Regions from separate parts of the Streptomyces sp. NPDC004788 genome, predicted to be linked through region 4. Evidence: riboswitches for the same ligand, from Rfam matches in the RefSeq annotation. Region 4 holds a riboswitch; each other region holds the start of a gene.
What was found. Region 4 has a riboswitch for cyclic di-AMP ahead of ACWEJX_RS32275 (C40 family peptidase). Riboswitches for the same ligand answer to the same signal wherever they lie in the genome.

Region 1: linked by a shared signal. The riboswitch ahead of ACWEJX_RS27060 (M23 family metallopeptidase) and the one ahead of ACWEJX_RS32275 (C40 family peptidase) in region 4 are both predicted to bind cyclic di-AMP.
Region 2: linked by a shared signal. The riboswitch ahead of ACWEJX_RS36810 (transglycosylase SLT domain-containing protein) and the one ahead of ACWEJX_RS32275 (C40 family peptidase) in region 4 are both predicted to bind cyclic di-AMP.
Region 3: linked by a shared signal. The riboswitch ahead of ACWEJX_RS07475 (transglycosylase family protein) and the one ahead of ACWEJX_RS32275 (C40 family peptidase) in region 4 are both predicted to bind cyclic di-AMP.

The regions. Positions count from the first base shown of each region.
Region 1 is NZ_JBSGBF010000073.1:16,513-24,661, reverse strand. Features, by position in the region: gene lhgO (L-2-hydroxyglutarate oxidase) at 1-1,173, shown strand, start outside; gene trmB (tRNA (guanosine(46)-N7)-methyltransferase TrmB) at 1,404-2,123, shown strand; gene ACWEJX_RS27070 (PrsW family intramembrane metalloprotease) at 2,294-3,610, shown strand; gene ACWEJX_RS27065 (aldo/keto reductase) at 3,644-4,591, opposite strand; gene ACWEJX_RS27060 (M23 family metallopeptidase) at 4,704-5,777, opposite strand; cyclic di-AMP (ydaO/yuaA leader) riboswitch at 5,790-5,935, opposite strand; gene ACWEJX_RS27055 (PP2C family protein-serine/threonine phosphatase) at 6,158-7,342, opposite strand; gene ACWEJX_RS27050 (MFS transporter) at 7,419-8,149, opposite strand, start outside.
Region 2 is NZ_JBSGBF010000168.1:330-7,004, reverse strand. Features, by position in the region: gene ACWEJX_RS36825 (ABC transporter ATP-binding protein) at 1-1,360, opposite strand, end outside; gene ACWEJX_RS36820 (cytochrome P450) at 1,463-2,749, opposite strand; gene thpR (RNA 2',3'-cyclic phosphodiesterase) at 2,890-3,450, opposite strand; gene ACWEJX_RS36810 (transglycosylase SLT domain-containing protein) at 3,609-4,433, opposite strand; cyclic di-AMP (ydaO/yuaA leader) riboswitch at 4,438-4,628, opposite strand; gene ACWEJX_RS36805 (UdgX family uracil-DNA binding protein) at 4,967-5,659, shown strand; gene ACWEJX_RS36800 (hydrophobic protein) at 5,784-5,939, shown strand; partial or broken gene ACWEJX_RS36795 (SDR family oxidoreductase) at 5,986-6,675, shown strand, end outside.
Region 3 is NZ_JBSGBF010000010.1:55,423-63,571, reverse strand. Features, by position in the region: gene eno (phosphopyruvate hydratase) at 1-730, opposite strand, end outside; gene ACWEJX_RS07475 (transglycosylase family protein) at 970-1,668, opposite strand; cyclic di-AMP (ydaO/yuaA leader) riboswitch at 1,672-1,845, opposite strand; gene ACWEJX_RS07470 (transglycosylase family protein) at 2,104-3,108, opposite strand; gene ACWEJX_RS07465 (cytochrome P450 family protein) at 3,223-4,485, opposite strand; gene ACWEJX_RS07460 (Uma2 family endonuclease) at 4,583-5,206, shown strand; gene ACWEJX_RS07455 (globin domain-containing protein) at 5,312-6,523, shown strand; gene ACWEJX_RS07450 (calcium-binding protein) at 6,557-7,711, opposite strand; gene ACWEJX_RS07445 (nucleoside triphosphate pyrophosphohydrolase) at 7,930-8,149, opposite strand, start outside.
Region 4 is NZ_JBSGBF010000108.1:355-6,524, forward strand. Features, by position in the region: gene ACWEJX_RS32255 (adenosylmethionine--8-amino-7-oxononanoate transaminase) at 17-1,297, opposite strand; gene bioB (biotin synthase BioB) at 1,290-2,531, opposite strand; gene ACWEJX_RS32265 (8-amino-7-oxononanoate synthase) at 2,674-3,879, shown strand; gene ACWEJX_RS32270 (ATP-binding protein) at 4,044-4,493, shown strand; gene ACWEJX_RS32275 (C40 family peptidase) at 4,633-5,109, opposite strand; cyclic di-AMP (ydaO/yuaA leader) riboswitch at 5,113-5,278, opposite strand; gene ACWEJX_RS32280 (hypothetical protein) at 5,628-5,933, opposite strand; gene ACWEJX_RS32285 (ATP-dependent Clp protease proteolytic subunit) at 5,941-6,170, opposite strand, start outside.

The sequences.
Region 1 (8,149 bases), on a different contig from region 4:
GACGTGCTCGTGATCGGCGGCGGAATCGTCGGGCTGTCGACGGCGTACGCGATCACGCGTGCCGCGCCGGGCACCCGGGTCACGGTCCTGGAGAAGGAGCACGCCCCGGCGCGCCACCAGACCGGGCGGAACAGCGGCGTGATCCATAGCGGGATCTACTACAAGCCGGGCTCCCTCAAGGCCCGCTTCGCGGTCGAGGGCGCGGCCGAGATGGTCAAGTTCTGCGCGGAGTACGGCATCGCCCACGAGGTCACGGGCAAGCTGATCGTCGCGACCGGGCGCGAGGAGCTGCCCCGGCTGCACGCCCTCGTGCAGCGCGGCAGGGAGAACGGGATCCCGGTGCGCGAGCTGGGCCCGGCGCAGATCAGCGAGTACGAGCCGCGGGTGCGCGGCGTGGCCGCGATCCACGTGGGCACGACCGGGATCGTCGACTACGGGCAGGTGGCGGCCAGGCTCGCCGAGGCGTCCGGGGCGACCATCCTGTACGGCTCGGCGGTCACCGCGATCGACCGGCGCCCCTGGGGCGTGGCGGTGCGCACGGCGGCCGGGCGCGTGGTGCGCGGGCGGGTCCTGGTTAACTGCGCGGGGCTGCACTGCGACCGGGTGGCCCGGCTCGCGGGCGACGACCCGGAGATGCGGATCGTCCCCTTCCGGGGGGAGTACTACGAGCTGGCCGACCCGTCCCTGGTCCGCGGCCTGGTCTATCCGGTGCCGGACCCGGCCTTCCCGTTCCTCGGCGTCCATCTCACCCGGGGCATCGACGGCGGCGTGCACGTCGGGCCGAACGCGGTCCCGGCGCTCGCCCGCGAGGGATACGGCTGGTCGGTCGTCCGCCCGCGCGACCTGGCGGACACCCTCGCCTGGCCCGGCAGCTGGGCGATAGCGCGGCAGCACTGGCGGTACGGGGCGGGCGAGCTGCACCGCTCGCTGTCCAAGCGCGCCTTCACCGAGGCGGTGCGGCGGATGCTGCCGCTCGTCGAGGAGCGCGACCTGCGGCGGGCGAAGCCGGGCGTGCGGGCGCAGGCGGTGCTGAAGGACGGGACGCTCGTCGACGACTTCCTGATCCGCGAGGCCGAGCGGACGGTGCACGTCCTCAACGCGCCCTCGCCGGCGGCGACGGCCTCGCTGCCGATCGGGCGCGAGGTGGCGGGCCGGGCGCTGGCCCAGCTGTAGGCCGCCGCTGCGAGGTGGCGGGCCCAGCTCTCGGCCGCAGCCGCGAGGTGGCCGGCCGGGCGCCGGGCCCAGCTGTAGGCCGTATCCGGCCGGCCTCGTCGATCTCGCCGGTCGCTCGGGCCCGACACGTTCGGCACGGGGCCCCGTAGAATCGGGGCATTGTGTCTGAGCAGCCTGAGAACACCCACACCATCTCCGTCGAGCAGCCCGTCGCGCGCCGGGGCAGCCGGATGTTCGCGCCGGGTGAGGGGCCCGCGCCCGATCCGGCGGGCTCGCACTTCGAGCGGCGGATCCGCAGCTTCCAGCCGCGCCGCAGCCGTGTCACGGCCGGGCAGGCCGAGGCCATGCTGAAGCGCTGGCCGGACTGGGGGCTCGACATCGACGGCTCGCGCACGCTCGACCTGGACGAGATGTTCGGCGGGCTTCCGGTCGTCCTGGAGATCGGCTTCGGCATGGGCGAGGCCACCGCGCAGATGGCCGCCGCCGACCCCGGCACCGGCATCCTCGCCGTGGACGTGCACACCCCCGGCCAGGGCAATCTGCTCGGACTCGCCGACCGCGGCGGGCTCACCAACGTGCGGGTCGCCAACGGCGACGCGATCATCCTGCTGCGCGAGATGCTGCCGCTGGAGTCCCTCGCCGGCTGCCGGGTCTACTTCCCGGACCCGTGGCCGAAGAAGCGCCACCACAAGCGCCGGCTGATCCAGCCCGACTTCCTCACCCTGCTCGCCCCCCGGCTGAAGAAGGGCGGGCTGCTGCACTGCGCCACGGACTGGGAGCCGTACGCGGAGCAGATGCTGGAGGTGCTCGGCGCGCACCCCGACTTCGCGAACACCCAGGCCGACGGCGGTTACGCGCCCAGGCCCGGCTTCCGGCCGCTGACCCGCTTCGAGGGGCAGGGCCTGGACAAGGGCCACGTCGTCCACGATCTGCTTTTCCACAGGGTCTGACGGGTCCGGCCGGGTTCCGAGCCCGGTCCGAGCCGGTTCGGGTCCGGTCCAAGTCCGGTTTTCCACAGGCTTCGAGAACCCTCTCGCCCACTGTCGGTGGCGCTGGTTACTGTCGTTCCGTGTCATCGAACCCGATCATCGGACCCGCCACCGGACCCGCCACCGCGGTCGTGCCGGCCCCCGCTCCCGTGCCCGCGCTGGAGAGCGGTGAGCAGCCGGACTTCGCCGCCGTGCCGGAGCGCGCCAAGTGGCGCTACAAGCCGCGCAAGGCGTTCTGGCGCAGCCGGCTGGTCCGGGCCGTCGCGCTGATCACCGCGCTCGCGCTGTGCGCCCTGGTGATCCTCGCGCTGGTGCGGGAGGAGACCGGCACCACCGGCTTCCTCGTCGGCCTCGGCCTCGCCGTGCTGCCGGTGCCGCTGCTCATGTCCGCGTTCCGCTGGCTCGACCGGGTCGAGCCGGCGCCCTGGAAGAACCTGCTGTTCGCGCTCGCGTGGGGCGCGTTCGCCTCCACCCTGGTGGCGATCTTCGCCAACTCCTTCGCCGTGGAGTGGATCAGCAGCGCCACCGCCGACCCGGGGTCGGCCGACAAGCTCGGCGCGACCGCCGTCGCCCCTGTCGTGGAGGAGACCGCGAAGGGCGCCGCCGTGCTGCTGCTCTTCCTCTTCCGCCGCAGGGACTTCACGGGCCCGGTCGACGGCCTCGTCTACGCCGGGTTCACCGCCACCGGCTTCGCCTTCACCGAGAACATCCTCTATCTCGGCAACGCGTTCGGCGAGGACCAGGAGTTCGGCTCCGCCGGGGTCGGCTCGGTCACGATAGGCACGTTCTTCGTCCGGGTGATCATGTCCCCGTTCGCGCACCCGCTGTTCACCTCGCTCACCGGGCTCGGCCTCGGCTTCGCGGCCCTGGTCCCGGCCACCGCCCGGGCCCGCCGCACCCGCCTGGTGCTGCTGCCGCTGGCCGGACTGCTCCTGGCCATGAGCATGCACGCGCTGTGGAACGGTTCGGCGAGCTTCCACCCGCTGGCGTTCGTGCTGGTCTACGGGATGTTCATGGTCCCGGTCTTCGCCCTGCTGACCTGGCTCGCGATATGGAGCCGGCAGAAGGAGCTGCGCACGATATCCGGCGAGCTGCCGGCCTACGCCTCGGCCGGCTGGCTCGCCCCCGACGAACCGCTCGCGCTCTCCTCCATGCGGGCCCGCTCGATGGCCCGCGGCTTCGCCACCCGCAGCCAGGGCAAGCAGGCCGGGCAGGCGGTCGGCGAGTACGAGGCGTTCGCGACGACCCTGGCGTTCCTGCGGTACCGGGCCCGGCGCGGCCAGGCCGTGCCGGACTTCGCGGCCCGCGAGCAGGAGTTGCTGCACCACCTGTGGCAGCGCCGTGCGGTCGCCTCGCCCGCGCTCTCGTACGCGGCCCGGGCGACCGGCCGGGTGTGGGCGCCGCCGCAGTACCTGGACTACGGCGGCTACAACCCGTACCGGAGTTAGGGAGCCGACGTACCGGAGCTGGGGAGCCGACGCCTACAGCGCGGACGCCTCGGTGAGGGTGGCCACCTCGGCGTCCGTCAGCTTCAGCTCGGTGGCGGCGACGAGCGCCGGGAGCTGCTCGACCGTGCGGGCCGAGGCGATCGGGGCGACGACGGTCGGCCGGGTGGCCAGCCAGGCGAGGGCGACCGAGGCGAGCTCGGCCTCGTGGGCCTCGGCGACGGCGTCGAGGGCGGCGAGCACCTTCCGGCCGCGCTCGGTGTCCAGGTGCTTGGCCGCGCCGGCGGCCCGGACGCTGGAGACCTCGACACCGGGGCGGTACTTGCCGGTGAGGAAGCCGGCCGCGAGACCGAAGTACGGGACGGCCGCGAGCCCGGCCTGCTCGGCGGTCTCCAGGAGCGGGCCCTCGTAGGTCTCGCGGGAGACCAGGTTGTAGTGCGGCTGAAGGGCGACATAGCGGGCGAGGCCCTCGGGTTCGGCGAAGTCGAGGGAGGCGCGCAGCCGCTCCGGGGAGATGTTGGAGGCGGCGACGGCCCGCACCTTGCCGTCCTTCACCAGCTGGTCGAGGGCGGTGACGATCTCCTCGACCGGCACGGACTCGTCGTCGAAGTGCGTGTAGTAGAGGTCGATGTAGTCGGTGCCGAGGCGGCGCAGCGACTCCTCGGCACCGGCCTTGATGGTGGGGGCGCTCAGGCCCTTGAAGCGGGAGTGGGCGCCGACCTTGGTGGCGACGAGGATGTCGGAGCGGTTGCCACGGGAGGCGAGCCAGCGGCCGATGAGCGTCTCGGACTCGCCGCCCTCGTGGCCCGGGACCCACTCCGAGTAGACGTCGGCGGTGTCGACGAAGTTGCCGCCGGCGGCGGCGTAGGCGTCGAGGACGGCGAAGGACTGCGCCTCGTCGGCGCTCCAGCCGAAGACGTTGCCGCCGAGGGCGAGCGGGAAGACGTGCAGGTCGGAAGTGCCCAGCTGGCGAAGAGAGGTCATGAGCTGATCAACCCCCCGCCCCACCGGGCCTATTCCGGCCGGCCGGCCCTGAACGCCGGCCGGTCCTGAACGCCGGCCGGCTCTCCACACCGGCCGGTCCTGAAGGACCGGCTCAGTAGTCGAGGCCCTTGGAGCGCAGCCAGGCGCCCGGGTCCATGCGGTCGCCGGAGGCGGTGTGGATCTCCAGGTGGAGGTGGGGGCCGGTGACGTTGCCGGTGGCGCCGACACGGCCGATGGTGTCGGCGGTGGAGACGGACTGGCCGACGGCGACCGTCATGGAGGAGAGGTGGCAGTACCAGACCTCGGTGCCGTCCTCCAGCTCCAGGACGATCCGGTAGCCGTAGGAGCCGGACCAGCCGGCCGACTTCACGGTGCCGCTGTGGACTGCCTTGACCGGGGTGCCGGTGGGAGCCGCGAAGTCCAGGCCGGTGTGGTAGCCGGACGACCACATCGAGCCGGCCTCGCCGTAGGTGGAGGTGATCGTGTACGAGGAGGTCGGCAGGGAGTAGCTGGCGGCGAGCTTGGCCAGGCGCTCGGCCTCGGCCTTCGCCGCGGCCTCCTCCTCCGCCTGCTTCTTCGCCTCGGCGGCCGCCTTCTCCGCCGCGTCGGCCTTGGCCGCGGCCTCCGCTGCCGCCTTCTCGGCGGCTGCCTTCTCTGCCGTCGCCTTCTCGGCGGCGTCGGCGGCGGCCTGCTGCTGCTCGGCCTGCTGGAGGATGCGGGCGCGCAGGGCCTCGCCGGCGTCGGCCGACGTCTGCGTCGTGCCGCCTGCGGTCTCGTCCTCGGCGGTGGTGTAGGTGAGGGCGGTGAGCGGCTGGGTGTTGCCGTTGCCGGCGGAGTCGGCGTGGTCGTCGTGGCCGATCAGCTCGCCGACGCCCGGGAGTTCGCTCGCGTCGGGCAGGTCGACGTCCGGCAGGTCCGGCAGGGCGATCGAGACCGGCGGCTTCTGCTGGGCGGTGGCCAGGCCACCGGCGCCGACGGCGGCGATGACGCCGACGCCGAGAACGGTGGAGGAGCGGGCGAAGTTGGAGCGCTGCTTGACCACGCGGTGGCGCCCGCCGGAACGGCTCTGGGCGCGCAGGGAGTCCTCGGTGGGGTTCCACTCCTCGGCCGCCCCGTCCGTGCCGCCCGCGCCGGGGGCGTCGTAGGAGGCGAAGGGGGTATGCGGAGCGGGGGTGTTGGAGGCCACGGAGGCGCTCTCCTTTCCTTCCTTCTCGCCTACCGGGTTAGCTGACGGGTTCGGAGCAGGAAGGTCTCCTACGGACGTGCCGCACGGGTGCGGCGGGGCCCGATTCACCCCAAGTGGTGGTTCCCCGGTTCCCTTGCGGGATTCGGCGCGTGCGCACGGTGCCGCCTCTTGCGACGGCTGGGACGACCGCGCTGCGTTATCGAACGTTAATAGACACGGGCACCCGATTCCAAGCCGTCCCCCTTGATCATTCGCTGAATTGGGAGGGAATCGCCCGAGTTGAGCCCCGTTCAGAAGCGACCGGGATCACCCTGCACATCTGACGTTACGTCAATTGTTATCGGAGGGAGACCCGTCGACTACACCCCGTGGCGACCGCGTCATGAGCGGGGCCCCGCCGGCGGCACCACCGGCATCGTCCGCCGCCGCTCCGGCTGCCCCACCGCCGGCCGGCTCACCGCGAGCAGCGCCATGTCGTCCGTCGAACCCCCGCCCGTGTGCCGGCGCACGTCCGCCACCAGCGCGTCGAGCAGCTCCTCCGGCCCCGGGAAGATCCGCCCCGCGAGCCGCGCCCCCGGGTCGTAGAAGACCCCGGCCGCGTCCCGCGCCTCCGACAGGCCGTCCGTGTAGAACAGCAGCGTCGCGCCCAGCGGGAACGGCGACTCGTCGGCCCGGTCCGGCCACATCCCGAGGTCCCCCATCCCCAGCGGCAGCGCCGCCTCGCTCGGCCGCAGCGGCGTCACGCCCCCGTCCTCGTACAGCAGAAGCGGCTCGGGATGGCCGCGGTTCACCACCCGTACGATCCTCTCCCCGCCCCGCGGCGAACGCGGGACCTCGGCCAGGACCGCCGTCGTGAACCCCTCGACGGCGTCGAGGCCCTCCCGCCGCATGCCCTCCCGGGCCAGCGCCCGTTCGAGCCGCGCCGCGACCCCCTCCAGGCTCGACTCCTGTTCGGCCGCCTCCCGGAAGGCACCGATGACGACCGCGACGGCCTCCACCGCGTCGAGCCCCTTGCCGCGCACGTCGCCGACCACGAGCCGTACCCCGTGCGGGGTGTCCTGCACCGCGAAGAGGTCGCCGCCGATGAACGCGTCCGCCCGCGCCGCCTCGTACCGGGCCGCGATCCGCAGCCCGCCGATCCGCTCGGCGGGCGCCGGAAGCACCGCCTTCTGCGCGGTCTCCGCGATCTCCCGCGCCGAGGCGAGCCGTTCGCCGCTGCGCCGCACCACCCGGTTGATCAGCAGGCCGAGCGCCGCGACCGTCACCACGGTCAGCGTCTCCGTGAGCGAGGGGATCGTGTCGGCGGTCCCGTTGTAGAAGTGCAGGCCGATGCTCGCGAGCACGGCGGCGATGCCGGTGAGCAGCGTCGTCAGGGTCGAGAAGAAGGGCGCGGCGATCAGCGGCGCCGCCGAGTACAGCGGCGCCGCCGTGAAGGTGGGCGGGGTCGCCAGGTCGTAGAGCACCCCGCCCACGATCAGCAGCGGCGGCAGCGCACGGAGGAAGCGCCGGGCGCCCCGGTACGCGTCGGGGTCGCCCCTGGGGGCCTCCGCCCGCCCGCGCCGCACCGCCGCTCGCGCCACCCTGTGCTCCCTGGTCCCGGTCCCGGGCGGCGGACGGAACCGCGCCCTCCCCAGGGTGCGGTCACCCCGCGCGGCTCGGCGACTCCTCCTCGGCCGGTTGGCTTACGGCGAGCCGTCCGCTCCGCGCGAGCGCCGCCATGGCCGCCGCGCACCCGAGCCCGACCGCGCACAGCACCAGCCAGGGCGCCGCCGACCAGCCCGTCACGTCGAGCAGGGCGCCCGTACCGAGGTTCCCCAGCGTGATGCCGACCCCGCACACGGTGTTGTAGAGCCCGTAGTGGGTGGCCACCCAGCGCCCCCGGGACAGGGCGACGACGGTGTCCATCTCGTACGGGTAGAGCACCGCGTTCGCCACCGCCAGGACCGCCGCGCACAGCAGCAGCGCCGGCACCGGGCGCCCGAGCGTCGCCGGCACCAGGAACGCCGCCCCCATCAGCGCCAGCCCGAGCACCAGGCACCGCTCGCGCGAGAGCCGCGCCTTGCACCAGGCGGTGATCCGCAGCTGTCCGGCCAGCGCGACCAGCGCCGACACCACGAACAGGGCCGTGGTCGCCGCCGTGCCGTCCGCCGCGAGCGGCAGCGCCAGATAGACCTGGAACGACAGCACGTACGAGCCGGTCATCGCCAGCGAGAACAGCCAGAAGGTGCGGTTCCCGAGCACCGACCGGAACTGCCCCCGCGCCTCCCCCTCCAGGGCCGGCTCCACGGCCTTGCGCCGTACGGGAAGATGCCGCAGCTGTACGAGGGTGAGGCCGGCGAACAGCACCGCCGCCACCACGCACGTCAGCCGGA
Region 2 (6,675 bases), on a different contig from region 4:
GCAGGGTGCGGTGGAACATCGCCGGTTCCTGCGGCACGTACGCGATGAGGCCGCGCAGGTCGGACTGGGTCATCCGGCTGATGTCCTGGCCGCCGACGAGGATCCGGCCGGCGTCGACGTCGGTCATGCGCAGCAGCAGCCGGGTGAGCGTGGTCTTGCCGCCGCCGGACCGGCCGACGAGGCCGATCTTCGTACCGGCGGGCACGTCGAGGTCGAGGCCGTCGAACAGCGGCCTGCCGCCGCCGTGCGCGAAGCCCACCTTCTCGAAGCGCACGTCCCCGGCGCGCGAGCGCAGCGGCTCGGGCGACTCCGGGTCGAGCACGGTCGGCGGCTCCAGGAGCAGCTCGGTGAACTGCGCCGCCTCCGTCATCGAGCTCTCCAGACGCCGGTAGATCTGGTTGAACTCGAACATGATGCGGGTCGCGTTGCCGTAGTAGGTGAAGGCGACGACGACCGCCTCCACGCCGTGGTCACCGGCGCCGAGTGCGAGGGCGAGGACCAGGCCGAGGACGTTGGTGAGCACGGACATCGGTGCGACGACCGTGTCGATGCGCAGGTTTCCGTAGTCCCAGGAGCGCAGGGTGACCCGGCGCGCCTCGGCGAGACGGGAGCGGTTCTCGGCCGCCTCGCGCCGCTCGGCGGCGAAGGCCCGTACCGTGTCCATGTTCCCCAGGCTGTCGGCCACATGGCCGGACACCCGGGCGATGGCCGCCTCGCGCTGGGCGACGAGGGCCTGGCGGCGGCGGATCAGCGGGGTCACGCCGAAGGCGGTGACGAGGATCATCGCCAACAGGCCGACGACGAGCAGCGGTTCGTACGTCCACAGCACGACGCAGGCGAAGCCGAGCGGCACGAAGCTGCCGAGCACGTTGAAGGTGAGGGTGTCGACGAAGTCCTCGAAGCACTTGCCGAAGCCGATGACCCGCTTGGTGAGCGAGCCGGCGAAGTTGTCGTGGAAGAACGTGGCGTCCTTGGCGAACAGTTCGTCCATCCCGACGACGGTGAGGTGCTCGATGCCGAGCCCGTCGACCCGGTTCAGACAGTGCAGTCCGACGCGCCACAGCGCCTCGGAGAAGAGCAGCACGCCCCCGATGCCGAGGACGTACGGCAGCATGGCGCCGGTCCAGCCCCCGCCGCCCCCGCCGCCCACGCCGTCCGCGCCACCGTCGGCGATCCGCGCGACGAGCTTGGCGACGATCAATGGCGCGATGTAGGCGATGCCGATGTTGCCCAGCGCCGGGAGCAGCATCGCGGGCACGGTCATGCGACGGAGCCTGGCCAGCTCACGTCCGTAGTAGCGGAGGGCGAGCAGTACCGGGCCCTTGCCCGGTGTACTGCCGCTCGATTCAGACAATCCCATCACAACCCTGTTTTGTCGGACCGACTGGACAGGGTCCGCAGTGTCCCGCGACGACAGCCGCGCGGTCCAAGCGTTTTTCTCCGGACGGGCGGTCCGACGCCGCTAACCGGCCAGGACGGCGGGGGTGGGCCCGTCGGGCCGTACGGTGAGGCCGTAGGCGGCGCGTTCGGGGACGGACCGGAAGCGCGGGGCGTGCGCCGGGAGCAGGAGTTCGAGGAGCGCGACGGACTCACGGAGGGCGAACTGCAGGCCCAGGCAGGCGCGGGGCCCGACGCCGAACGGGAAGTAGCTTCCGGGGTGGGCGGGGCGCCGGCCCGGGGTGGTGAAGCGCGTGGGGTCGAACTCCTCGGGTTTCTCCCAGAGTTCGGGGTCACGATGGGTGAGGTAGGGGCAGACGACGACGTCGGTGCCCGCCGCCACCGCGTATCCGTCGAGGACGTCGTCCTCGGCCGCGCAGCGCGGCAGGATCCAGGCCGACGGATAGAGGCGCAGGGTCTCGTGGACGAGCGCGGAGACCGCCTGCTGCCGTTCGGGTGAGCCCTCGGGCCCGGCGGCGAGCACGCGCTCCCGCTCCTCGGGGTGCCGGTCGAGGAGGAGGTGCAGCCAGGTGAGGGTGGTGGCGGTGGTCTCGTGGCCGGCGAGCATCAGGGTGACGAGTTCGTCGCGGATCAGCCGGTCGGTGTACTCCGGACGGGTGCGGCCGGCCTCGACGAGGACGTGCAGGAGTCCCGGCCCGTCGGGGCCCGCTTCGCCGTCGCGGGCGGCGGCGACGGCGTGGTGCGCCACCGCGTCGATCCGCGCCAGCTCGGCGGCCACGGCCTCCCGCGCGGTGGCGCTGTCGGCGGGCAGGCTCGGCATCGCGGCCACCACCTCGGGGAGGGTGGCCAGTTCGCGTTCCGTCGCGGCGTCGAGGGCGTGCCCGGTGAGGGAGCGCCAGATGGTGTCCAGGGCGAAGCGCCGCATCTCCTCGCCGAGGTCGAAGACCTCCCCCGTACGGGCGTACGCGTCCCAGCGCGCCGCGGTCGTCCGGGCGGCCGCGGCGATCCGCTGCTCGTAGCGGCGCATCCCGCGTCCGGTGAACTGGGCCTGGAGCATGCGGCGTTGGCGCTGCCACGCCTCGCCCGTCGCGGAGAGCACCCCGTCACCGACGAGCAGCCGGGCCCGGTGCGAGCGCTTCACGTACCGGTCGGGGCGCACGGCGAGCACCTGCCGCACCGCCTCGGCGCCGGTCACCACGACGGTGGGCCGCTCCCCGATCCGCACCCCGGCGACGCCGCCGTGGGCGTCGCGCGCCCGGGCGAAGAGGTCGACGAGCTCTCCGCCGCCGGCCCGCCACCGCTCGACGGCGGCGGCGTCCAGTTCGGGCACTTCACGCGGGGCTGCGGCCACGGGCTGCTCCTGGTTCGGCGGAACGGGTGCAGCACGCACTGTAGGAGAGCGGCCACGCGGGGCGACACCCCGCCTTTCGGCGCGTCAGGCCGGTCGGCGTCTTTTTCAGCCCGTCAGGGCCGGTCGGTGATTTCGGCCCGTCAGGGCCGGTCGGCGGGCTCGCCGAGGGGCCAGGACTCGATGTCGCGGTAGCGGATGGGGGCGGGACCGCGGCCGAAATTGCTGCCGACGAGGTGCAGGCGTTCGGTGCGCCAGGAGCGGCCGGTGAAGCCGGCGAGACCGGCGGCGACCGCGGTCACGGAGGCCGTGTCGCCGCGGCGGGCCCGGGCGAGGGTGAGGTGCGGGCGCAGCGGGCGGTCCTCGAAGGGGATGCCGCAGGCCTTCACGAGGGCGCGGACGTCCGAGGCGAGCAGGTGCAGCCCTTCGAGGTCGCCGGCGATGCCGCTCCACAGCACCCGCTCGTCGAAGTGGCCACCGCCGCGCAGCGCCAGCTCCAGGGGTCGGCGCGCGGCGGCGAGCTCCGCGAGCGGCCGCCGCAGCGGCGGGACGGCCGCGGCGGGGAGCTCGCCGAGGAAGGCCAGGGTGATGTGCCAGTCCTCGATGCGGTTCTGCCTCAGGGTCGGGTACGCCTCATAGGCGGGCCGCAGCTCGCGGGCCAGCTCGTCCTTCGCTTCGTCGGGCGGCGCCAGGGCGATGAACACCCGGACGGTCGCGCTCCGGGGGTCCGGGGACTCCGGAGACTCCGGGGCTTCCTGAGGCTCCTGCGGCCCCTGAGGTTGATCCTTCACGCAGGACTTCGTACCTCTTTTCGTACCGCCCGGTCCATTCGGGAGCCGGGCGGTCCGAGAAGAGGAAGGGCTCAGTAGGCGCCGAAGACGTTGTCGATGGAGCCGTACTTGGCGGCGGCGTAGTTGCAGGCCGCGGTGATGTTGGCGACCGGGTCGTACACGTCGCTGGAGGTGCCGGCCACGTGGTACGCCTGGAAGGTGGGGTCGATCACCTGGAGCAGGCCCTTGGACGGGGTGCCGGCGACGGCGTTGGAGTCCCAGTTGTTGATGGCCTGCGGGTTGCCCGAGGACTCGCGCATGATGTTGCGGTAGATGCCGTCGTAGCTGCCGGGGATGCCGTTGCGGGCCATGACGTCGAGGGCCTCGCGGATCCATCCGTCGAGGTTGTTCGCGTACGTGCCGGAGGTGCCGGTCGTGGCGGCCGTGGCCGCGGCCGCGGCCGGGGCCGACGCCTGGACCGCGGTGGCCGCGCCCGCCGCGCTCGCACCGGTGCCGGTGAGCCGCGGGGCCGTCGGGGCCTGCTTCGACGTCGGGTCGACGGTCAGCCTCAGACCGGGCCGGATGAGCCGGGGGTCGTGGCCGATGGCCCGGCGGTTGTCCTGATAGAGCTTCTTCCAGCCACCCCTGACCGCGTACTTCTCGGCGATGCCGGAAAGCGAGTCACCGACGACGACGGAATACCGGACCGGACCGGCCTGCACGGCCTTCCGTACGGCCGTCTGCGCCACGGCCTTTTCGACTGCGACGGTCTGTGCCGCGTGCGGCTCGGCCGCCACGGCGCTCGACGCCCCGGCCAGCGGCACGGCGAGTGCGGCGCTGCCGGTGAGGCCGGCGACGGCGAGGGAGCGAGCGAGCGGGGTGCGCTTGGGGCGTCGGTGCTTCCCGGGTCCACGCATGGCGAATTCCTCTCCTCCGCCTGCGAGGTGAGCTGTCGGGTTCGGGCAGGAGATGCCCGGCCGCGGCAGGCACGGCTTCACCCCTAGCCGGCCCGGAATCCCGGGACCGGCGGCAAACCTGGGTCCCCCGCTCCTGCCGGACGAGTGTGGTGAGTGCGGTTCCCGGGCGGTGGCAGGATTCGGCGTTTCCGTCCGGTTGCGGCGTGACCGTATGCGAAAACAAACGGCGAAAACAAGACGGAATTAGCGGACCGAAAATGACCTTTCCCGGAAACACAAAAGGATCATTCCGCTTACCTGGAGCCGATTCCCCAACCCTTTCCGGAAAGTACGGACTTGACGCCGCGCCAGCATCGGGCGGGCCGGCTCGACCGTGACCCGAATCACCCGCGTCACCCTCGCCCCGCCTTATCTACTAAATGCACTCATGAGGCAGCTCATCCGCATTTCTCCATTTGAAGAGAATGGGTGATTATCGTCCGATTTGCCCGGCAGGATTCGGGGTAGCCGCGAAGGCGAGCGGAGGTACTGCCATGAACGGCACCCATGACGACGGCGCCGGCCCCGGCCCCGGCCCGGAGGCGTACGACGCCACTCCCTTCCTGCCGGCGCGCGGCGGCATCCCCGCCCACCGGCGGGCCGCGGCGGACTGCCGGGGCTGCCCGCTGTACGAGAACACGACCGGGACGGTCTTCGGGCGAGGCGACGCGCACGCGCGACTGATGCTGGTCGGCGAGCAGCCCGGCGACCAGGAGGACCGGGAGGGCGAGGCGTTCGTCGGGCCGGCGGGCCGGCTGCTGTCACGGGCGCTGCGCGAGGCGGGCATCGACGAGGACGACGTGTACCTGACGAACGCGGTCAAGCACTTCAAGTTCACCCAGGACGAGACCCGCAAGCGCCGCATCCACAAGGCGCCGAGCCTGCGCGAGACCCTCGCCTGCCGCCCCTGGCTGCTCGCCGAGCTCCGGCTGGTCTCGCCCGAGCTCGTGGTCACGCTGGGCGCGACGGCGGGCCGCGCGCTGCTCGGGCCGTCGTTCCGGGTCGGCACCGACCGTGGCGTACCGCGTCCGCTGCCGGACGAGGGGAACGGCTCCGGGAACGGGGACCTGCGGGTGCTCGCGACCGTCCATCCGTCGGCCGTCCTGCGGGCGGGGGGCGGCGGGGACCGCGAGGAGCTGTACGCGGGTCTGGTCGCCGACCTGCGGACCGCCGCCGACGCCCTGTGACCGCGGGGAGCGCGGGGAGCGCGGGGAGCGCGGGGAGCGCGGGAGGTTGAAGGGGTTACGGACACCGAGGGCGGGTAGCCGCGCAGCCAAGCGCTACCGAACGTGTCATCGAAGGAGGCGCGTCATGATCGCCCTGCTCCTCGTCCTGCTGATTCTGCTGCTGCTCTTCGGCGTCGGATTCGCCGCCCACGTGCTGTGGTGGATCGCCCTGGCCGTGCTCGTCATCTGGCTGCTGGGCTTCCTGGTGCGCGGCTCGGGCAACCGCTGGTACCGCTGGTGAGGCGGCACCAGCGCATGTCCCCCTGCCGAGCGCGTGAGGAGCCGCCATGATCCGCACGGCCGATGTGGTCACGTTCCTGGAGGGTCTCGCCGTGCGACGGGACGTGCGTCGCCAGTCGCAGCCGTTCGCGGGACGCACCGTGGTCGTCACCGGCGCGAGCGCCGGTGTGGGGCGGGCGACCGCGCGTGCGTTCGGGGCGGCGGGCGCACGGGTGGCGCTGCTCGCCCGGGGCCGGGTGGGGCTCGAAGCGGCGGCCGAGGAGGTCGAGCGGGCCGGTGGCGAGGCCCTCGTCGTGCCGGTGGACATGTCCGTGCCGGAGCAGGTGGAGCAGGCGGCGGACCGCGTGGAGAGTAGGCTCGGCCCCGTGGACGTCTGGGTGAATTCCGCCTTCACCTCCGTGTTCTCGCCGTTCCTGGGGGTCGGCCCGGAGGAGTACGAGCGGGTGACGGCGGTCACGTACCTCGGCTGCGTCAACGGCACCCGGGCGGCCCTGCGCCGCATGGTGCCGCGCGGCTCCGGCGCGGTCGTCCAGGTGGGCTCGGCGCTCGGCGAGGCGTCGGTGCCGCTGCAGGCGGCCTACTGCGGGGCGAAGCACGCCGTGAACGGGTTCACCGCCTCGGTGCGCATGGAGCTGCTGCACCGGAAGAGCCCGGTGGCCGTCACCGTCGTCCAGCTGCCGGCCGTCAACACTCCGCAGTTCTCCTGGGTCCTGTCGCGGCTGCCGCGCCGGCCACGG
Region 3 (8,149 bases), on a different contig from region 4:
CGAGGGCGAGCGCGACGTCCTTCCCGGGCACGTAGCCGGCCTGCTTGATGGCCTCGAGGATGAGGTCGAGGGCCTCGCGGTTGGAGCCGAGGTTCGGGGCGAAGCCGCCCTCGTCGCCGAGGCCGGTGGACAGGCCCTTGTCCTTCAGGACCTTCTTGAGGGTGTGGTAGACCTCGGTGCCCCAGCGCAGGGCCTCGGAGAAGGACTCCGCGCCGATCGGGGCGATCATGAACTCCTGGATGTCCACGTTGGAGTCGGCGTGCGAGCCGCCGTTCAGGATGTTCATCATCGGAACGGGCAGCAGGTGCGCGTTCGGGCCGCCCAGGTAGCGGAAGAGCGGGAGGTCGGAGGCCTCGGAGGCGGCGTGCGCGACGGCGAGCGAGACACCGAGGATGGCGTTGGCGCCGAGCGAGCCCTTGTTCTCGGTCGCGTCCAGGTCGAACATCGCCTGGTCGATCAGGCGCTGCTCGGTGGCGTCGTAGCCGACGAGCTCCGGGCCGATCTGCTCGATGACGGCGAGGACGGCCTTCTCGACGCCCTTGCCGAGGTAGCGGTTGGGGTCCCCGTCGCGGAGCTCAATGGCCTCGAACGCACCAGTGGAGGCACCGGAGGGAACGGCAGCACGGCCGGTGCTGCCGTCGTCGAGGCCGACCTCGACCTCGACGGTGGGGTTGCCTCGGGAGTCCAGGATTTCCCGGGCTACGACGACGTCGATGGACGGCACGAGCATCTCCTTCTGGGATGTGACGCTGGTTGTGACGCATGCGGCAAGGTCTCGTTCGCCTTGCGACAAGAGCCTAACCGGCGCGGGGGCTCCGGCCAGCCGGGCGCCCGCCCCCTGGGACGAAAAAGGACCCAAGGGCATGCATTGGGGGACGAAAGAACCCGGTTACCGATCGGTACGAAACGGGCCCGGAGCACAGGCTCCGGGCCCGTTCCAGGGTCACCGCGGGGGGACAGCCGTCAGGCTCACTTGAGGTGGAGCTGCTGGCCCGGGTAGATCAGGTCGGCGTCCTGGACGATGTTCTTGTTCAGCTGGAACAGCTTCTGCCAGCCACCCTTGACGTGGTGCGTCTGGGCGATCTTGCTCAGCGTGTCGCCGGCCTTGACCTTGTACTCGCCGTCACCCTTGGCGACCTTCTTGCCGGTCGGCGTGGTGACGGTCTTCGCGGCCTTCGGCGCGGTGCGCTTCTCGCTGCGGGTGGTCGGCTGCTCGGCGGTGCGCTGGGTGGTGGTCGTCGGCGCGGCCGGCTTCGGGGCGGGGGCCGGGGCCTCGGCGGAGCCGCCGTCGTACGAGGCGCTGGACAGGCCGACGCCGCAGCTCGGCCAGGCACCCTTGCCCTGGCCCGCCAGGACCTTCTCGGCGACGGCGATCTGCTGCGACTTGGAGGCCAGGTCGGCGCGGGAGGCGTAGGCGGTGCCGCCGTAGGCCGCCCAGGTGGAGTTGGTGAACTGCAGGCCGCCGTAGAAGCCGTTGCCCGTGTTGATGGACCAGTCGCCGCCGGACTCGCACTGGGCGACGGCGTCCCACTCGGAGGCGGTGGCGGCCGAGGCGGTGCCAGCGGTCATCAGCGGGGCGGCGACGGCGACGCCGGCGACACCGGCGAGGGTGACGACGCGGGTGGCCTTGGAGGGACGACGGTGTTTGCCCTTGCCGGAAAGCAGCATGGAAGTTCTCCTCACCGACGCCTACGAGGTGAGCTGTCGGGTTCGGGCGAGTGAGTTGCCCGGCCGCGTGTCCTTGCACGCGGCTCCACCCCAAGCCGGTCGTCGGCCGTCTGTCTCAACGGCCGGGGCCGGCACTTACCTTGGGTCCCCCGCTCCTGCCTTCGGCGCTTGCGCGACGACTGTTCCCGGCGTCCGGCGGCAGGATTCGGCGTACCGGTCGGCGGGGCCCGCGGTGGCGAGCGGTCACGACCGTAGACACACCCCCGGCGGAAGTTCAAAGCCCATCAACCCGGAAAAATCGCCCCTACTTGCACTCCGTCAGGTGACGTTTGTGCAGGTGAGGGGCGAAACGCGCAAAGTTTGCGGACGTGACACGGCCGTTCGACAAGAGAGACTCATGTCTCACTTGCACAGAACCGGACATTCAGCCCCTAACTACCCCTCAGGCGTGACCTGGGGCGCGGTCTTCCCGAGGTTCAACTCAAGGCTCTGACCAGGGAGGATGAGGTCGGGGTCGGTGCCGACCGTCTTCTTGTTGGCGTCGTAGAGCGCGGTCCAGCCGCCGGGCAGGGCGTTCTGCTGTGCAATGTCCGACAGGCTGTCACCCGGCTTGACGGTGTATTCGTCCGCACTGGGCGTCTTGTCCGTGTTGTCCGCGGCCGCGTCGCCGGTCGGAGCGGCGTGCCGTCCGGATTCGGGCGTGCCGTCCGTATCGCCCGGTTCTTCTGTCGCGGCGTCACCGCGGTGCTTGCCGGTGCCGGTGGGGGCCGTTTCGGACGCACCGGGCGTACCGGGCGTACCGGAACCATCGGGTGTACCGGGCGTCACGGAGGTGCCGGGCGTCACGGGAGTGGTGGGTGCGTCCGGCGAGGCGGGCGTGGTCGGCGTGGCCGAAGTCGACGGGGCGGCCGGAGTGGTGGGCGCGGTGGGCGTCGTGGCGCTCGACGAGGGCTCGGTGGTCTTCGTGCCCGACTCGGCGGGCAGCCCCTCGGTGCGGTTCGACTCCTGGGGCGCGGCCGGCTGCGCGGGAGTGGTGGCCGGGCCCGGGTCGACGGCGGGCTTCCTGCCGTCGTTCTTCAGGCCGGCGATCGGCGCGCAGGTGGCCCACTGGGTGTCGCCGGCGGCGAGCGCCTTGTCGGCGATGGCGATCTGCTGGGCGCGGCTGGCGAGGTCGGGGCTCGGCGCGTAGGCGAGGCCGCCGTGCCGCTCCCAGCTCTCCTGGGTGAACTGGAGCCCGCCGTAGAGCCCGTTGCCGAAGTTGGCGCTCCAGGCGCCGCCCGACTCGCACTCGGCGACCCGGTCCCAGGTCGGTGCGTCGGCGGCGGAGGCGGAGCCGGTGGCGAGCAGCGGCAGCGCCATGGCCGAGCCGGTGACTCCCGCGGCGACGACGATCGCGGGGGCCTGGCGGGGTCTGCGGTGACGTCCGTTCCCGGAGCGCATGCGGAGTGCCTTTCGCGTGACTGCTGAGGTTGCGGGTGAACGTAGCGGCATTCGAACGCACGTCACAAGTCGATGCAGCGCAGATCACGCGAAGATCACAGCTTTGACGCTCCGTCAGTTCCGCGCGGCTTTGTGGGAAGCGCTGAACTCCACCGGAAGCGTGCGCAGGCCACGCATGATGAGCCCGCCGCGCCACCGCAGTTCCGCCGGATCGGCCCCAAGTCGCAGGTCCGGCAGGCGAGTCAGGAGCGTCGCGAGCGCCGTCTGCCCTTCGAGGCGCGCCAGCGGCGCGCCCAGGCAGTAGTGGATGCCGTGGCCGTACCCCAGGTGCTGGTTGTCGCGGCGCGCCAGATCCAGCGTGTCCGGCTCGTCGAACCGCGCCGGATCCCGGTCCGCGGCCGCGAGCACCACCAGGACCGGGTCGCCGGCCGGGATGTCCTGGCCGCCGATGGTCAGCGCCTCGGTGGCGAAGCGCCAGGTCGCGAGCTCCACCGGCCCGTCGTACCGCAGCAGCTCCTCGATCCCGGTCTCCAGCAGCCCGGTCTCCCCGGCCGCGATCGACTCCTGGAGGCGGGCACGCTGCTCCGGGTGACGAAGCAGGGCATACACACCATTACCGATCAGATTGACCGTGGTCTCGAAACCGGCGAAGAGAAGGATGAAGGCCATGGCGGCGGCCTCGTTCTCGGTGAGGTGCTCGCCGTGGTCCGACGCCCTGATCAGACCGGAGATCAGGTCGTCGCCCGGCTCCTCCCGCTTCTTGTGGATGAGCTCGGCGAGATAGCCCCGCATCTTCTTCACCGACCGCGCCACCCCGCCGCGCGGCCCGCCGCCGTGCCGGATCATCATCCCGGCCCAGTCGCGGAAGTCGTCCTGGTCCTCGCGCGGCACGCCGAGCATGTCGCAGATCGCGTAGATCGGCAGCGGGAACGCGAACTCGTGGATGAGGTCCGCGCTCCCCTTCTCCGCGAAGCCGTCGATGAGCCGGTCGGTCAGCTCCTGCACACGCGGCGCGAACTCCGCGACCCGGCGCGGCGTGAACGCCTTCGACACCAGCCGGCGCAGCCGGGTGTGGTCCGGCGGGTCGATGTTGAGCAGGTGCGTCATCAGCTCGGCCTTGCGCTCGCCCGGGATCCCCGTCTTGCCCTTCGCGTGCGCCGGCTCGTCGTGGTGCGCCGGGTTCTTCGAGAGCCGCTGGTCCGCCAGCGCCTGCCGCGCGTCCGCGTACCGCGTCACCAGCCACGCCTCGACCCCGCTCGGCAGGGTGGCCTTGTGGACCGGCGCGTGCTCCCGCAGCCAGGCGTACGCCGGATACGGATCGGTGGCGAACTCCCAGGTGAAGAGCTCGGGGGCGGGGGTCGACGGCTGCTCGTGCATGCCCCGACCGTAACCGGCCCGCCGACCGCTCACTCGTTCGGTGGACCGGCTCGCGTTCCCGGTGGGTAGGCTCACCGTAAGCGCCAGACTCCGTCGCATGGGAGCGCTGATGAGTGCCGCAGCCGATGAAGAGCGGGCAGAGCAGTACGCATTTCCGACGCCGCCGGCCGGTGGGTGGACTGCGGACGACCTCGACCGGATTCCGGGTCTCCCGCCGCACACCGAGCTGCTCGACGGAGGACTGTTCTTCATGAGTCCGCAGACCGACTTCCACATGGCCACCCTGCGCCTGCTGGAGAACGCCCTGCTGGATTGCGCACCGGACGACCTTTACGTCGTCCGCGAGATGACCACCAAGCTCGGCCTGCGGGACCGGCCGGAGCCCGACCTGATGGTGGTACCGCTGAGCTCCCGCACCGGCCCCGAGCAGACCTGGTACGACCCCAGCCACATCCTCCTCGCCGTCGAGATCGTCTCCGAGGAGTCGGTGGAGCGCGACCGGGAGATCAAGCCCCGTAAGTACGCCGCCGCCCGGATCCCCCATTTCTGGCGGGTGGAGCAGAACGGCGAGCTGCCCGTGGTCTACGTGTACGAGCTCGACCCCGCCACCAACAGCTACGCGGTCACGGGCATCCACCACGACCGGCTCAAGGTCACCCTGCCGTTCGAGATCGACATCGATCTCACCGCCGTGAACCGGCGGCGGGGCGCTCAGGCCTGAACCTCGCCGCCCCGGCAGAGCCACCGGTCTCCTCGCCACGGCCCCGAAGGCGAAGGAATGGCCAAGCCCACCCGTGTGAAGGACCGCGTCGCCTAGATTCAGGACGTGGATGCCCAGTTGCCCCAGTTGCTCAGAAGCACGTTCGCGGTCGTCGAGAGGCGGGCGGAGCACGCCGTCACCTTCTTCTACTCGCACCTCTTCTGGCACAACCCCGGCATGCGCGCGCTGTTCCCCGAGAACCTGGCCCCGCAGCGCGACCGGCTCTTCGCCGCGCTCGCCCATGTGGTGACCCACCTGGAGGACCCCGAGCTCGCCGGCTACCTCGGGCGGCTGGGCCGCGACCACCGCAAGTTCCTGGCCACGCCCGCGCTCTACGCGGCGGTCGGCACCAGCCTGCTCGCCGCCTTCGCGCACACGGCGGGCGCCGCCTGGACGATCGAGGCGGAGAAGGCCTGGACGGAGGCGTACGCGGTACTCGCGGAGGCGATGCAGTCGGGCGCCGAGGAGTCGGTACGGGACGGGCAGCCGGCCTGGTGGGACGCGGACGTGATCGGGCACGAGAGGTACGGCGACGACCTGACGCTGCTGACCCTGCGCCCGCGCCGGCCCTACCCGTACCTCCCCGGCCAGTACGTGAGCGTCAGCACCCTCCACGTCCCCCGGGTCTGGCGCACCTACTCGCTGGCCAACGCGCCCCGCGCCGACGGCACCGTCGAGCTGCACGTCAGCCGCGTCGAGGGCGGCCTGATGAGCACCGCGCTCACCGAGCGGCTCCGACCGGGCGAGACGCTGCGGCTCTCCGCCCCGGGCGGCGCGCTCACCGCCCGGACGCCGCCCGGCAAGCCCCGCACCTACATAGCGGCGGGCACCGGCTGGGCGCCGGTGCGGGCGCTGCTCGAAGAGGCGGCGGCGGACGAGCCCGACCTGGAGGGGCGGCTCTTCCTCGTGGCCCGCGCCAAGGAGTACCTGTACGGACGGGACGACGCCGAGCAGTTCCGAGAACGGATACCCGGGCTGCACGTCACCTACATCACCGCCGCCCCGCGCCGCCCGCGCGACCAGGCCACCGAGCGGCTCGTCCAGACGCTGCGCGCCTCGGTCAACTGGCCGGCCCACGACGTCTACCTCGCCGGCCCGCCCGGGTTCCTCACCGAGGTCACCGAGGAGCTGGCGGAGCTGGGCGCCGCCCCGGACCGGGTCTTCCACGACCGCCTGCCGAGCGCGGGCCGCTTCACCACCCGCCCCGGGTCCCGCGCCGAGTGGCTGATCGAGCCGCCCCAGCTCCACTGGCACGACCCGGACGCGCGCCAGCCCTGAGCCTCTTGCCCATGTGCCCGGCGGCGGCCGCGGCTACGGCACGTTGGTGACCGTCTCGCAGCGGACGGCGGTGTCGGTACCCGCCTCGCCGTCGCAGACGTCGGGTGCGCCGGTTCCGCCGTCGAGGCGGTCGTTGCCCGGGCCGGCCTTGAGGGCGTCCGCTCCGTCTCCGCCCGCCAGACGGTCGTTGCCGCCCGCGCTGCCGACGTTGCCGGTCGTGACGAAGTCGGCGTCGAAGCCGGCGTTGTCGGCGAAGATCCGGTCGTTGCCGGCGCGGCCGTCGATCAGGTCGTTGCCCGCTTCGGTGGGTGTGGAGGTGTCGGGGACGGAGCTGTCGCCGTCGAGTTCCTCGTCCGCGCCTCCCCCGATGATGGTGTCGTTGCCGGCTCCGATCGCAATGCCCGAGAGATCGAAGATGTTGTGGTCGCCGATCGCGACGAACCCGCCGTCCGCGCCCAGGTCGATGTAGTCGTTCCCGCCGCTTCCGCGGGCGGTGGTGGGGGCCTGGCTGTCACCCACCCCGGCGTCCATGCCGAGCCCGCCGAGGAGCACGTCGTTGCCGGCACCCGAGGCGTCGCCTCCGAACCCGCCGGAGTCTCCGAGCATCAAGTCGTTGCCGGCGCCGCCCTCCAGCCGGTCGTTGCCGCCACCCGACGCGGTCAGCCCCCGGCTGTCGCCGGTCAGCCGGTCATTGCCGTTCCCGCCGAAGACGCGGTCGTTGCCGCCGCCGTCGGCATGCCCGCCGATCGCGACGCTGTCACCCCTGATGGTGTCGTCGCCGTCGCCGCCGTACAGCTGGTCGTTTCCTCCTCCGGAGGCGTCACCACCCGGATTGAACACGTCGCCGACGAGCGTGTCGTCGCCGGCGCCACCGTCGATCCGGTCGTCGTCCACCCCGCCGGACAGCGTGTCGTTCCCGCCCAGGCCGCAGATCAGGTCGTCACCGCCCGCGCCGTCGATCACGTCGGCTCCGGCGGTCCCGACGATCACGTCCGGACCGGCCGTGCCGGTGGTGGTCGTGCCGGGGGCCGTCACGACGATGGTCGCCGGCCTGCCGAAGCAGGTGGGGGTCTGGTCGGCAGTGGCGGCCGTGGCGCCGGGCAGGGTGATCGCCCCCGCCGCACAGAGCGTCGCGCAGGCGGTCAGGGCTGCGTTCCAGGGGAATACGGTCCGACGGTGATGGCCCATGGGATGCGACTCCGATCAGATCATGACGTCTGGCGCACCATCACTGTCCACGCCGTCGGCGTCCCACCGGTCCACACGCACGGCGTCATCCGGACAGACCCCTCCCTCCACCCGGCCGGCCCCGGCCGGCGCGGCCGCAGCGACGACGGCCCGCGCGACACGGCGGTGGGTGCGAAACGGGCCGCGACGATCGGGCGTCCCCGCACGGGCCGGCGCCGTCAGTCGCGGAGGTCCGGCGGCGCGCCCTCCGCCGCGCGGATCGCGTCCCGGTAGATCCGGCCCGCCGCGCGCAGCGCCGCCTCCGGGTCGATCCCGGCGGCCTCCGCCCGCACGGCCAGGGCGAGCAGCTCGTAGCCGATGCCGTCACCGGTCGGCGGTGCCACGTCGAGCCCGGCCGTCCGCACCCGGCCCGCGAGCTTGGCCGCGAGCGCGAGGCCC
Region 4 (6,170 bases):
GGCGCCTTGCGGCCTCTCAGCCCGCCCGCGCCGCCTCGCGCACCGCCGCGCAGATGCGGGCCAGGTCCTCGTCGCCCGTCACGTACGGCGGCATCGTGTAGATCAGGTCGCGGAACGGGCGCAGCCACACGCCCGCCCGGACCGCCGCCTCCGTGGCCGCCGCCATGTCGACGTCATGGTCGAGCTGGACGACGCCGATGGCGCCGAGCACCCGCACCTCGCGCACACCGGGGAGTTCCGCGGCGGGGGCGAGCCCCTCGCGGAGTCCCGTCTCGATGCGCTTGACCTCCAGGGCCCAGTCCTGGGACATCAGCAGGTCGATCGAAGCGCAGGCCACCGCTGAGGCCAGCGGATTGCCCATGAAGGTCGGCCCGTGCGCCAGGACGGGAACCTCGCCGCGCGAGATGCCCTCCGCGATCTCCGTCGTGCAGAGCGTGGCCGCCATCGACAGGTAACCGCCCGTCAGCGCCTTGCCCACGCACATCACATCGGGTGAGACGCCGGCCTGGTCGGCGCCGAACAGCGTGCCCGTACGGCCGAAGCCGGTCGCGATCTCGTCGAAGATCAGGAGGACCCCGTGCTCGTCGCACGCCTCGCGGAGGACGCGCAGGTACGCGGGCGGGTGGAACCGCATCCCGCCCGCGTTCTGCACCACCGGCTCCACGATGACCGCGGCGACCTCGTCCGCGTGGAGAGCGATCTGCTCCCGCAGCATCCGGGCGTACGACTCCTCGTACGTGACCGGCGGCGCGTCGACGAAGACCTGGCGCTGGAGCACGCCCGACCACAGCTCGTGCATCCCGCCCTCGGGGTCGCACAGAGACATCGGCTGCCAGGTGTCCCCGTGGTAGCCGCCGCGCCAGGTCATCAGGAGCTGCTTGCCGGGCCGGCCCACCGAGCGCCAGTACTGCAGACACATCTTGGCCGCGACCTCGACGGAGACCGAGCCGGAGTCGCTGAGGAAGACGTGCTGGAGAGGCTCCGGGGTGATCTCGACCAGGCGCGTGGCGAGCCGCACGGCCGGCTCGTGGGTGAGCCCGCCGAACATGACGTGGCTCATCCGGTCCAGCTGGCCGTGTGCCGCCTCGTTGAGGACGGGGTGGTTGTAGCCGTGGAGCGCCGACCACCACGAGGACATGCCGTCGATCAACTCGGCCTGACCGTGCACCGGTTCGGCGAGGCGGAGCCGGACACCCGACGCGGACTCGACGACCAGTGGCTCCGTACGTCCAGGCATGGGCCCGTACGGATGCCACACGTGTGCCCGGTCCAGGGCGAGCAGCTCGTCGTTACGCATTCGGGGCGAGGTCCGTGCCGGCGCCGCGGCGGCGCACCGCGACCAGGTCCGTACGCGCCTCGGAGGCCGCCGCGGCCGCCTCGGTCACCGCGCCGCCACCGCACGGCCCGCAGCCGCCACCGGCCTCCGCGTGCGAGCCGCAGCCCGCGCCGTCCCCGGCGTGCGAACCGCAGCCGCCGGAAGCCTCGGCGTGCGAACCGCAGCCGCCCGCCGCGACCGCCGCGACATCGGCCCGGTGCGCCGGCAGCGTCGTCGTGCCCGCGCCCTCCACCTCGAAGCCCGCGTCGGCGATCATGTCCAGGTCGGCCTGGCCGGCCTGGCCCTCGCTCGTCAGGTAGTCGCCGAGGAAGATCGAGTTGGCGATGTGCAGCGCCAGCGGCTGCATCGTGCGCAGGTGCACCTCGCGGCCGCCCGCGATCCGGACCTCGACGTCCGGGCAGACGAACCGCACCATCGCCAGGATCCGCAGCGCGCGCTGCGGGGTGAGGTTCCACTCCTTGGCGAGCGGCGTGCCCTCGAACGGGATCAGGAAGTTGACCGGCACCGAGTCGGAGTCCAGCTCGCGCAGCGCGAAGACGACGTCGACCAGGTCCTCGTCGCTCTCGCCCATGCCCGCGATCAGACCGGAGCAGGCGGACAGACCGGCGGCGTGCGCCTTCGTCACGGTGTCCACGCGGTCCGCGTAGGTGTGCGTGGTCGTGATGTCCCCGTACGTCCCCTCGGACGTGTTGAGGTTGTGGTTGTACGCGTCGGCGCCGGCCGCCTTCAGCCGCTCGGCCTGGCCGTCGGAGAGCAGACCGAGGCAGGCGCAGACCTCCACGCCCTCGTTCTGCTCCTTGATCGCCTCGATGGTCTTGCCGACCCGGTCGACGTCCCGGTCCGTCGGGCCGCGGCCGCTCGCCACCAGGCAGACCCGCTTGGCGCCGCCGGCCACACCGGCCGCGGCGGCCTGCGACGCCTCCTCGGGCTTCAGCCACGTGTACTTGAGGATCTCGGCCTTGGAGCCGAGACGCTGCGAGCAGTAGGAGCAGTCCTCGGGGCAGAGCCCGGACTTCAGGTTGACGAGATAGTTGAGCTTCACCCGGCGCCCGAACCACTGGCGGCGCACCTTGCCGGCCGCGGCCACCACATCGAGCAGTTCGTCGTCGGAGGTCGCCAGCACGGCGAGCGCTTCTTCACGGGTCGGCGACTCGCGCCGCAGCCCCTTCTCCACCAGGGTGTTCAGCAGGTCCATAAGGGCTGATCCTGGCCTACGGCACGCCCCGCGGCCAAGGAGGATCTGAACAAACGGCCCCGTTTGAGGTGTGTGTATGACCACACCCTGACCTCGGCCGCGGCCGGTTAGGGTCTGTGCGCTGCCTACAAAAGGATCTGCCATGCCGTCGTACGTCGTGGACCCGCCGTCCTCCGGGGAGGCGCCGGGCCCGCGCCCGGCCGCCTTCGACTGGACCGAGGCCGCCGCGCGGCAGCGCGCAGAGGCCGGTCTCGTACGGACGCTGCGGCCCCGGGCCGCCGAGTCCGAGCTGCTCGACCTCGCGAGCAACGACTACCTGGGCCTGACCCGCCATCCGGAGGTCACCGGGGCGGCGGCCGAGGCGGCGCTCCGCTGGGGCGCGGGCGCCACCGGCTCCCGGCTCGTCACCGGCTCGACCCGGCTGCACGCCCGCCTGGAGCGCGAACTCGCCGACTTCTGCGGATTCGAGGCGGCGCTCGTCTTCTCCTCCGGCTACGCCGCCAACCTGGCCGCGCTCACCGCGCTGTCCGACCGGGACGGGCTGATCGTCTCCGACGCGGCCAACCACGCCTCCATCGTCGACGGCTGCCGGCTCGCGCGCGCCGAGACCGCGGTGGTCCCGCACGCCGACCCGGAGGCCGTCGCGAAGACGCTCGCGGCGCACCTGGGCCGCCGGGCCCTCGCGGTCAGCGACTCCGTCTTCTCCGTGGACGGCGACCGGGCGCCGCTCACGGAGCTCGCGGCGGCCTGCCGGGAGCACGGCGCGGGCCTGGTCGTGGACGACGCGCACGGCTTCGGCGTCCTCGGCGACGGCGGGCGCGGGGCGCTGCACGCCGCGGGGCTCGCGGGCGCGCCGGACGTGGTGGCGACGCTGACGCTGTCCAAGTCGCTGGGCAGCCAGGGCGGTGCGGTGCTCGGCCCGGCCCGGGTGATCGAGCACCTGGTCAACGCGGCCCGCACCTTCATCTTCGACACCGGCCTCGCTCCGGCCGCGGCGGGCGGCGCGCTGGCCGCGCTGCGGCTGATCGCCACCGATCCGGGGCTCGCGGCCCGGGCCCGTACGGTCGCGACCACCCTGCACCGGCTGCTCACCGAGGCCGGTCTCACCGCCGCCCACCCCGACGCCGCGGTGGTCTCGGTGCGCGCCCCCGGCCCGAACGAGGCCCTCGGCTGGGCCGCCGCCTGCCGCGAACTCGGCCTCTCCGTCGGCTGCTTCCGCCCGCCGTCCGTCCCCGACGGCATCTCCCGGCTCCGGCTGACCGCCCGCGCGGACCTCACCGACGCCGAGATCGAGCGTGCGGTGACCACGATCGTGCGGACGGCTCCGCCGGGCGCGCGGGGCGTATAGGGGATGTCCCGCGGCTGTCGGGTCGCCCGTCGCACGGTTCACCGCTTCGGGCGACAGATATCCGTATAACTTGGTCGATCGCCGCCCAGGGCCGCACGATCGGTGGCAGTCTGACGCGAAGCGCAACCCGGGCCGGGCCCGGAGGGGAAAGGGACAGCGTCGCCATGGCAGACCAGCAGGAAGCAACCGTCACGCTGCCGAGCGACCCCGCATCGGTCCCCGCCGCGCGGAGGTACGTCGCCGAGGTGCTCGCCTCCTGGGGGCTCGGTGACGTCGGAGACCCCGTGGACAACGCCGACACGGCCGACGCGGTCCGGCTCATCGTCTCCGAACTGGCGACCAACGCCGTCCAGCACACCTTCGGACAGTCGCCCACCTTCACGATCGACGTCCGTCTGGAGCGGGACGAGCGGCTGCGCATCGGGGTGACGGACAGCCATCCCCGCTGGCCGAGGCGCCTGCCGGCGGCCGTCCAGCAGGACAACGGCCGCGGCATGATGATCATCCGCTCGCTGACCGCCGAGGCGGGCGGCCGACTGTCGGTGACGCCGACGGCCGAGGGCGGCAAGACCGTGTGGATCGAGCTGCCCTGGCCGGCGGCGGTCCCCGGCTGACCGGACGGCCGCCTCGGCGGGCCGACCGGCTGACCGGACGACCAGCTGACCGGCCGGCCGCCTGACCGGCCGACCGCCTGGCGGGTCGACCGCTTGGCCGGACGACCGGCCGATTGGCCGACCGGTCCCGTGCGACGGGTCAGCGGACCCGGCCGTAGTAGACCTTCGAGGTCCAGATCCGGTCGAGCTTCACCCACGAGCCGGTCTTCGGCGAGTGCCAGATCGCGTTGTTACCCGCGTAGATCCCGACGTGGTACACCCTTCCACCGGAGTGGAAGAAGACCAGGTCCCCCTTCTGGCGGCTCGCCGCCGAGACGTGGCGTGTGGTGTTGTACTGCTGCTGCGCGGTGCGGGGCAGCGTCTTGCCCGCCCTCTTGTACGAGTAGAGCGTGAGACCCGAGCAGTCGAACCTGGTGGGGCCTGATGCGCCGTACCGGTAGGGCGATCCCTTCTTCGAGGCGGCGACGCTCAGTGCCGTGTTGGCGTACGAGCTCGCGGCCTGGGCCTCCGGCGCCGCTCCTGGTGCGAGCAGCGTGCCGCCGACGGCGGCGAGGGTGAGAGCCGAGACGGCTCCGGCCCGGGACAGCAGGGACGGGACATGAATCTGCGCAGTCATGCGCAACCCTTCGTCAGCCGCCTGTGAAGGATGACCTGTCGGGTTCGGGCAGGCGAAGATGCCCGGCCGCGGCTGCGGCTTCACCCCGAGGGACGGCTCCGATCGCTCGGACGTCCCGTGTTGCTCGGGTCCTCCACTCCTGCCGATCCACTCCTGTCGACCAGACATCCGGGACGGCGGCAGGACTCGGCGTCCGCCCGGACCGCCCCGCCTCGGGTGGCGGGGGCTTGTCGTCGACAGGGATCTTGACCCACGCCCGCGCCGAAATCCGAGTGGAAACAGCGATATGTGAGGCTCCTCACGACTGATCCATTCGGGTGGACAGTCAGGTTTGGTGATCGTCCGAGGTTTGCGCGACGAGTCCGCCACCAGGGGTGGAAGGGCCCGATTCCGCCAGATGCGTACACCTGTTGCGCAACACAGCTGAGCTCTATGTCGATACGTCGACTACGCCGAAAGGGGGATCGATTCCGGCGTTCCGCTGGCCCGAGTGGACCTCGACACGACACGCCCTCCTGTCAACTCACCTGTTGCCGGGGCATGGTGACGCGAGCCGCGCGGCGCTCTCCGTCCAACACCCGCAGCGCGCGGGCCAATGTGTCCGCGTGCACCTCGCTCTCGCCCCGCGCGTGCATGAGCGTCAGCGCCTCCCGCAGTGCCGTCGCCCGTCCGACCAGCGCTTGGGCGGCCCGTAGCGCCCCATAGGTATGCGAGGTCCTGGATGGATTGATCCGGCCGAGCAGATCGACGACTTCGAGATACGCGTCGACGAACTCGCCCTCGGCGCGGGTGAGCGCGGGCAGCGGCGGCAGTTCCGGGACCATGGCCGGCTCACACCCGCCCGGCGCCGTCGGTCCCGCCGTCGCGGCGGCTGCGGATGACGTGGTCCACCAGGCCGTACGCGAGGGCGCCCGGAGCGTCGAACACGGTCGTCCGGTCGAGGTCGGCGTCGATCCGGCCCCGCTCCTGGCCGGTGTGTTCGGCGAGCATCCCGGAGATCAGCTCCCGCTGCCGGAGCAAGTCGCGGGCGTGGACGTCCAGATCGCTGGGCTGTCCCTGCA